2 linked regions of the Azotobacter salinestris genome follow. The protein of the gene in region 1 interacts with the protein of each later gene in a pairwise test. Links are inferred from orthologs where the notes say so. Each region holds a gene or a part of one and is shown in the gene's direction. Other genes may lie near its edges.

The links. The genes of interacting proteins can lie anywhere in the genome.
Region 2: the proteins of uvrA (region 1) and uvrB interact in binary tests that used the Escherichia coli proteins (3 or more experiments, as listed by UniProt). The link is inferred for Azotobacter salinestris from one-to-one orthologs.

The regions. Positions count from the first base shown.
Region 1 is NZ_CP045302.1:3,428,955-3,432,371, reverse strand. It holds uvrA (excinuclease ABC subunit UvrA), read left to right. Parts: upstream 1-382; coding sequence 383-3,217; downstream 3,218-3,417. Other genes in the region: GCU53_RS16005 (MFS transporter), read right to left, coding at 1-249. UniProt on the Escherichia coli protein: The UvrABC repair system catalyzes the recognition and processing of DNA lesions. UvrA is an ATPase and a DNA-binding protein. A damage recognition complex composed of 2 UvrA and 2 UvrB subunits scans DNA for abnormalities.
Region 2 is NZ_CP045302.1:4,520,935-4,526,254, forward strand. What follows is about bases 1-2,960. They hold uvrB (excinuclease ABC subunit UvrB), read left to right. Parts: upstream 1-455; coding sequence 456-2,465; downstream 2,466-2,960. Other genes in these bases: GCU53_RS21300 (amino acid aminotransferase), read right to left, coding at 1-164; gltX (glutamate--tRNA ligase), read left to right, coding at 2,577-2,960. Outside these bases: more of gltX, read left to right, coding at 2,961-4,058; GCU53_RS21315 (mechanosensitive ion channel family protein), read left to right, coding at 4,342-5,320. UniProt on the Escherichia coli protein: The UvrABC repair system catalyzes the recognition and processing of DNA lesions. A damage recognition complex composed of 2 UvrA and 2 UvrB subunits scans DNA for abnormalities.

The DNA.
Region 1 (3,417 bases):
ATAGATCACCGGACGCCGGCCGATGCGGTCGGAAAGGATGCCGAACGGGATCTGCAGCACCGCCTGGGTCAGGCCGTAGGCGCCGATTGCCAGGCCGATCAGAGTTGGCGTGGCATCCGTCAGGTCCATGCCATAGGTGGCAAGCACCGGCAGCACCATGAACATGCCCAGCATGCGAAAGGCGAATACCAGCGCCAGTCCGCCGCCCGCCCGGATTTCGCTGCCACTCATGCGCTCGCGATCGTGCATGCTCCAGTCCTCGTGAAAATGCGCGATTCTACCAGCCGCCGTTCGGCCAGCACATGCCAGCCGGCCGGGCGTTTCCCGGCTTCCCGCGGTGCGCCGTATACTCGCGGATTTCCGCCCGCCATGCGAGGCCGCTTTGGACAAGATCCTGATCCGTGGGGCGCGCACCCACAACCTGAAGAACATCGACCTGACCCTGCCCCGCGACAAGCTGATCGTCATCACCGGCCTGTCCGGCTCCGGCAAATCCTCGCTGGCCTTCGACACCCTCTATGCCGAAGGCCAGCGCCGCTACGTGGAATCCCTCTCGGCCTACGCCCGGCAATTCCTGTCGATGATGGAAAAGCCCGATGTCGATGCCATCGAGGGCCTGTCGCCGGCGATTTCCATCGAGCAGAAATCCACCTCGCACAACCCGCGCTCCACCGTCGGCACCATCACCGAGATCTACGACTACCTGCGCCTGCTCTACGCCCGCGTCGGCACACCGCGCTGTCCAGAGCACGACGTGCCGCTGGAGGCGCAGACCGTCAGCCAGATGGTCGATCAGGTGCTGGCGCTACCGGAAGGCAGCAAGCTGATGCTGCTGGCTCCTGTGGTCCGCGAGCGCAAGGGCGAGCACCTCTTGGTGTTCGACGAGTTGCGCGCCCAAGGCTTCGTCCGCGCGCGAGTCGACGGCCGGCTCTTCGAGCTGGACGAGTTGCCCAAGCTGGACAAGCAGAAGAAGCACAGCATCGACGTGGTGGTGGACCGCTTCAAGGTGCGCGGCGACCTGCAGCAGCGCCTGGCCGAATCCTTCGAGACTGCGCTGAAACTGGCCGACGGCATCGCCCTGGCGGTACCGATGGAGGGCGAGGCCGGCGAAGAGCTGATCTTCTCCGCACGCTTCGCCTGCCCCCACTGCGGGCACTCGATCGGTGAGCTGGAACCCAAGCTGTTCTCCTTCAACAACCCGGCCGGGGCCTGCCCCTCCTGCGACGGCCTGGGCGTCAAGCAGTACTTCGATCCGCGCCGACTGGTCGATGGCAAGCTGTCCCTCGCCGCAGGCGCGATCCGCGGCTGGGATCGGCGCAACGTCTACTACTTCCAGATGCTCGGCTCGCTGGCCGCACACTATGGCTTCAGCCTCGAGGAACCGTTCGCGGACCTGCCTGCCACTGTACAGAAGACCCTGCTACACGGCAGCGGCCGCGAAAGCATCGAGTTCCGCTATCTCAACGACCGTGGTGACATCGTGGTCCGCGCCCATCCGTTCGAGGGCATCATTTCCAACCTCGAGCGTCGCTATCGAGAAACCGAATCCGCCAGCGTCCGCGAGGAACTTGCCAAGCTGCTCAGCAGCCAGCCTTGCCCCGACTGCCGCGGCACCCGCCTGCGCCGCGAGGCGCGACACGTCTGGGTCGGTGAAAAGACCCTGCCGGCGGTCACCGCCCTGCCGGTGGGCGAGGCCTGCAGCTATTTCTCCGACCTGTCGCTGAGCGGCCGGCGCGGCGAGATCGCCGGGAAGATCCTCAAGGAGATCCGCGAGCGCCTGCAGTTCCTGGTCAACGTCGGCCTCGACTACCTGACCCTGGATCGCAGTGCCGACACCCTGTCCGGTGGCGAGGCGCAGCGCATTCGCCTGGCCAGCCAGATCGGCGCCGGCCTGGTCGGCGTGATGTACATCCTCGACGAACCCTCCATCGGCCTGCATCAGCGCGACAACGAGCGCCTGCTGGCCACCCTCACCCACCTGCGCGACCTGGGCAACACGGTGATCGTGGTGGAGCACGACGAGGATGCCATCCGCCTGGCCGACTATCTGGTCGACATAGGTCCGGGGGCCGGCGTGCATGGCGGACAGATCGTCGCCGAGGGCGCGCCGGCCGAAGTGATGGCCCACCCCGCGTCGCTGACCGGCAAGTACCTCTCCGGCCGCATGAAGATCGAGGTCCCGGCCGAGCGCACCCCCCGCGACGCCAAAAGGCTCCTCAAGCTCAAGGGGGCCCGTGGCAACAACCTGCAGAACGTCGACCTGGAGATCCCGGTGGGCCTGCTCACCTGCATTACCGGGGTGTCCGGTTCGGGCAAGTCGACCTTGATCAACAACACCCTGTTTCCCCTCACCGCCACGGCATTGAATGGCAGCAGCGCGCTGGAAACTGCCCCCCACGACAGCTTCGACGGCCTGCAGCATCTGGACAAGGTGGTCGATATCGACCAGAGCCCGATCGGCAGGACGCCACGCTCGAATCCAGCCACCTATACCGGACTGTTCACGCCCATTCGCGAGCTGTTCGCCGGAGTGCCGGAGTCGCGCTCGCGCGGCTACAACCCCGGGCGATTCTCCTTCAACGTCAAGGGCGGACGCTGCGAGGCCTGCCAGGGTGACGGTGTGATCAAGGTGGAGATGCACTTTCTACCGGACATCTACGTTCCCTGCGATGTCTGCAAGGGCAAGCGCTACAACCGCGAAACCCTCGAAGTGAAATACAAAGGGAAAAACATCCACGAAGTGCTGGAAATGACTATCGAGGAAGCCCGCGACTTCTTCGATGCCGTACCGGCCGTGGCGCGCAAGCTGCAGACGCTCATCGATGTTGGTCTCTCCTACATTCGCCTGGGTCAGAGCGCCACGACCCTGTCCGGCGGCGAGGCGCAACGGGTCAAGCTGAGCCGCGAACTGTCGAAACGGGATACCGGCAAGACCCTGTACATTCTCGACGAGCCCACCACGGGCCTGCATTTCGCCGACATCCAGCAGCTCTTGGACGTGTTGCACCGGCTGCGCGACCACGGCAACACCGTGGTGGTGATCGAGCATAATCTGGACGTAATCAAGACTGCCGACTGGATCGTCGATCTCGGCCCCGAGGGGGGCTCGCGAGGCGGCAGGATCATCGGCGCGGGGACGCCCGAGGAGATCGCCCGGATGGCACATTCCCATACCGGACGTTTTCTCAAGCCACTGCTGGAGCGCGACCGGGCTTGATCGGGACAACCAGGGCAAGAGCCGGCTCCTGAGGGAGCCGGTTTCTCGCTTGCCACTGGGCAACCAGGCGATCTGCCAAGCTTGACTCCTCCAGCCCTGCGACACCCTCGCATACGCCGAGTCGGCCGCGAGGAGGCAGGCTTTGGCACCGCAGGGCTTGCCTGCCGATAGATTGGGACGCCCCTTATGGCTGACACGGA
Region 2 (5,320 bases), 1.1 Mb from region 1 along the record:
TCGGCTTCCTCGACGGCGCGCAGCAGGGGAATTCGACCCTCTTCGTTGTAGTAGACGCCGACACCGAGGTTGACCTTGGTCGGACGGGTATCGGCATTGAATGCTTCGGTGAGGCCAAGGATCGGGTCACGCGGTGCCATTTCTACGGCAGAGAACAAGCTCATGGTCGAGGTGCTCGAAGAAGAAGAGGGTGGAGGGCCAGGCTACTACCCCCACGCAGGCGGACGGGCCATCGACCGGAGAGGGGCGACGGTATGCGCAGGGGGCATGCAGAATCGGGGCGTTAGTATAGCGGCCACGTCCGATGCCTGCGATATGCTGTTTCAGGGTTTTGTGTCAACCATATGTCGAAGGCGGCCCCGCCGGCCGGTGCTCGAAGGCTCCTGCCGGACGCATGCCGGCTGCCTGCAGTTTCCCGGCGAAGTTGTCCGCCGGCACCATCGAGAGAGGTTCCCATGTCCGAATTCCAGCTGGTGACCCGTTTCCAGCCCGCCGGCGACCAGCCCGAGGCCATCCGTCGGATGGTCGAGGGGCTGGAGGCCGGGTTGTCGCACCAGACCCTGCTCGGGGTGACCGGCTCCGGCAAGACCTTCAGCATCGCCAGCGTGATCGCCCGGGTGCAGCGCCCGACCCTGGTGCTGGCGCCCAACAAGACCCTGGCGGCGCAGCTCTACGGCGAGTTCAAGAGCTTCTTCCCGCACAACGCGGTGGAATACTTCGTCTCCTACTACGACTACTACCAGCCGGAAGCCTATGTGCCGTCCTCCGACACCTACATCGAGAAGGACGCCTCGATCAACGACCACATCGAACAGATGCGCCTGTCGGCGACCAAGGCGTTGCTGGAGCGGCCGGACGCGATCATCGTCGCCACCGTCTCGTCGATCTACGGCCTGGGCGATCCGGCCAGCTACCTGAAGATGGTGCTGCACATCGACCGCGGCGACAGACTCGACCAGCGCGCCCTGCTGCGTCGCCTGGCCGAGCTGCAGTACACCCGCAACGACATGGATTTCGCGCGCGCCACCTTCCGCGTGCGCGGCGACGTGATCGATATCTTCCCGGCCGAATCCGAGCTGGAAGCGATCCGCATCGAGCTGTTCGACGACGAGGTGGAGAGCCTGGCCGCCTTCGATCCCTTGACCGGCGAGGTGATCCGCAAGCTGCCGCGCTTCACCTTCTATCCCAAGAGCCACTACGTCACCCCGCGGGAAACGCTGCTGGAGGCGGTGGAGCAGATCAAGGCCGAACTCAAGGACCGCCTGGAGCATCTGCAGGGGCACGGCAAGCTGGTGGAGGCGCAGCGCCTGGAACAGCGCACCCGCTTCGACCTGGAGATGATCCTCGAGCTGGGCTACTGCAACGGCATCGAGAACTACTCCCGCTACCTCTCCGGGCGCGCGCCGGGCGAGGCGCCGCCGACCCTCTACGACTACCTGCCGGACAACGCGCTGATGGTGATCGACGAATCCCACGTCACCGTCCCGCAGGTCGGCGCCATGTACAAGGGCGACCGCTCGCGCAAGGAAACCCTGGTGGAATACGGCTTCCGCCTGCCCTCGGCGCTGGACAACCGGCCGATGCGTTTCGACGAGTGGGAGCGCATCAGCCCGCAGACCATCTTCGTCTCGGCGACCCCCGGTCCCTACGAGGCCGAACACGCCGGACGGATCATCGAGCAGGTGGTGCGCCCCACCGGCCTGGTCGACCCCCAGCTCGAGGTGCGTCCGGCGACTACCCAGGTCGACGACCTGCTCTCCGAGATCCGCAAGCGCGTCGCCGCCGAGGAGCGCGTGCTGGTCACCACCCTGACCAAGCGCATGGCCGAGGACCTCACCGACTACCTGGGCGACCACGACGTGCGGGTGCGCTACCTGCACTCGGACATCGACACCGTGGAGCGCGTGGAGATCATCCGCGACCTGCGCAGCGGCGCCTTCGACGTGCTGGTGGGCATCAACCTGCTGCGCGAGGGGCTGGACATGCCCGAGGTGTCGCTGGTGGCGATCCTCGACGCGGACAAGGAGGGCTTCCTGCGCAGCGAACGCTCGCTGATCCAGACCATCGGCCGCGCCGCGCGCAACCTCAACGGCAAGGCGATCCTCTATGCCGACAACATCACCGGCTCGATGCAGCGCGCCATCGACGAGACCGAGCGGCGCCGGGCCAGGCAGATCGCCTTCAACGAGGCCCACGGCATCGTGCCCAGGGGCGTCAAGAAGGACATTCAGGACATCCTCGAAGGGGCCGTGGTGCCCGGCGCGCGCAGCCGCAAACGGGTGGCCAGGGCGGCGGAGGAGAGCGGCCAGTATGCCGCCGAGCTGCGTTCGCCGAGCGAGATCAACAAGCGCATCCGCCAGCTCGAGGAGAAGATGTACGCCCTGGCTCGCGACCTGGAGTTCGAGGCCGCGGCGCAGCTGCGCGACGAGATCCAGGCGCTGCGCGAAAAGCTGCTGCAGGTCTGATGCAGGAAGGCTCCAGCGTTCGGCCGCGTGCCCGGCTGGAGCCCCCGGCTTCGCCCCTGCTAACATTCGCGCCCTTCATCCTTCTGTTCGTCCCTCTGTCCGGGAGCCTGCATGACCACCGTCCGCACCCGCATCGCGCCGTCGCCCACCGGCGATCCGCACGTCGGCACCGCCTATATCGCCCTGTTCAACCTGTGCTTCGCCCGTCAGCACGGCGGCCAGTTCATCCTGCGCATCGAGGATACCGACCAGCTGCGCTCGACCCGCGAGTCGGAGCAGCAGATCTACGACGCCCTGCGCTGGCTAGGCATCGAATGGGACGAGGGCCCGGACGTCGGCGGCCCCCACGGCCCCTACCGGCAGAGCGAGCGCGGCGAGATCTATAAAAAGTACTCGGACGAGCTGGTCGCCAAGGGCCACGCCTTCCCCTGCTTCTGCAGCGCCGAGCGCCTCGACCAGGTGCGCGCGCAGCAGATGGCCAACAAGGAGACCCCGCGCTACGACGGCCACTGCATGCACCTCGCCCCGCAAGAGGCGCAGCGCCGCATCGATGCCGGCGAGTCCCACGTGATCCGCATGAAGGTGCCGAGCGAAGGCGTCTGCACGGTGCCGGACCTGCTGCGCGGCGATGTGGAGATCCCCTGGGACCGCATGGACATGCAGGTGCTGATGAAGGCCGACGGCCTGCCCACCTATTTCCTCGCCAACGTGGTCGACGACCACCTGATGGGCATCACCCACGTGCTGCGCGGCGAGGAGTGGCTGCCCTCGGCGCCCAAGCTGATCAAGCTCTACGAGTACTTCGGCTGGGAGCAGCCCAAGCTGGTGTACATGCCGCTGTTGCGCAATCCGGACAAGAGCAAGCTGTCCAAGCGCAAGAACCCCACCTCGATCACCTTCTACCAGCGCATGGGCTTTCTGCCCGAGGCGATGCTCAACTACCTGGGCCGCATGGGCTGGTCCATGCCCGACGAGCGCGAGAAGTTCACCCTGGCGGAGATGATCGAGCACTTCGACATCAATCGCGTGTCCCTCGGCGGGCCGATCTTCGACATGGAGAAGCTTTCCTGGCTGAACGGCCAGTGGCTGCGCGAGCTGCCGGTCGAGGCCTTCGCTGCCGAAGTGCACAAGTGGGCGTTCAATCCCGAGTACCTGATGCAAATCGCTCCGCACGTGCAGGGTCGGGTGGAGACCTTCAGCCAGATCGCCCCGCTGGCCGGCTTCTTCTTCGCCGGCGGCGTGCCGCTGGACGCCACGCTGTTCGAGCACAAGAGGCTCTCGCCCGACCAGGTCCGCCAGTTGCTGCAGCTGATCCTCTGGAAGCTGGAAGCCCTGCGCCAGTGGAACAAGGACAACATCACCGCGATCATCCAGAAGACCAGCGAGCACCTCGGCTACAAGCTGCGCGACGCAATGCCGCTGATCTTCCCGGCGATCACCGGCCAGGCCAGCTCGGTGTCGGTACTCGACGCCATGGAGATCCTCGGCGCCGACCTGACCCGCTTCCGCCTGCGCCAGGCCATCGAGCTGCTCGGCGGCGTGTCGAAGAAGGAGAACAAGGAGTGGGAGAAGCTGCTGGCCGAGATGCCCTGATCTTTCCCGCATGAGCGAGGCGGCGGGCTGAACCGGCCCGGCTTCCCGAGCTACGTGCCCCGAGCTACGCGCCCCGGTCTTTCCAGCAGGAGAGGCCGGGGCTTTTTGTTTGTCGCGTCAGCAGGTCACCCAGACAGCCATGGACGTCCACGGCTGTCGGCGAGGGGAACTTATCAAGGTCGTCGGTCAACGAAAAAAGACCTGCGCCTTTTTCTTTCCCTATCTGATTGCCTTGCTCGGAGGACGCCACGCAATGAATTGGACGGAGCTGAATTGGCAAGAGCTGGACTGGCAGGCAATGCTGAACGAAAGCCTCTGGACGAGCCTCGCCCTGCTGCTGGCCGTGACCCTGGCCAGCTACTGGCTGCTGCGCGGCATTCTCGGCATCGTCAGCCGCCGGATGCGGGCGCTGGCGGCGCGCGGGCGGCTCTACGGCTTCATCGCGGAAATGCTCGCGCATACCAGCCGCCTGCTGGTCTTCGCCTTCTCGCTGCTCATCGGCCTGAAGGTGGTGGAATTGTCGCCGCGCTGGGAGGACATGCTGTCCCACGGCTGGTTCATCGCCCTGGCCTTTCAGCTGGCGCTGTGGCTCGACACCGGCATCCGCCTGTGGATGGACAGCCTGGCCCACAACGGCCGGGCGCGCAATCCGGTGACCACGGCGATCATCGGCATCCTCTTCCGTATCCTGATCTGGGCGATGATGCTGCTGTCGATCCTCGCCAACCTCGGGGTGAACATCACCGCCATGGTCGCCAGCCTGGGGATCGGCGGCATCGCCATCGCCCTGGCGGTGCAGACGGTGCTCGGCGATGTCCTCGCCTCGCTGTCGATCGGCATGGACAAGCCTTTCGAGATCGGCGATTTCGTGGTGTTCGGCGAGGTGGCCGGAACCATCGAGCACATCGGCGTGAAGACCACCCGCATCCGCAGCCTGAGCGGCGAGCAGATCGTCTGCGCCAATTCCGACATGCTGACCAGGACCCTGCACAACTACAAGCGCATGGACACCCGGCGGATCGTGTTCAAGTTCGGCATCGCCTACAACACGCCGGTGGAGAAGGTGCGCGAGGTCGCGGCGCTGGTCCGGCGGATCGTCCAGGGGATCGAGGGCACCCGTTTCGACCGCGCGCATTTCCTGGCCTTCGATGAAAGCCAGCTGACCTTCGAGGTGGTCTACATCGTGCTCAGCGCGGATTACAACCGCTACATGGATATCCAGCAGGAGATCAACCTGGGCCTGCTGCAGGGCCTGCGCGAGA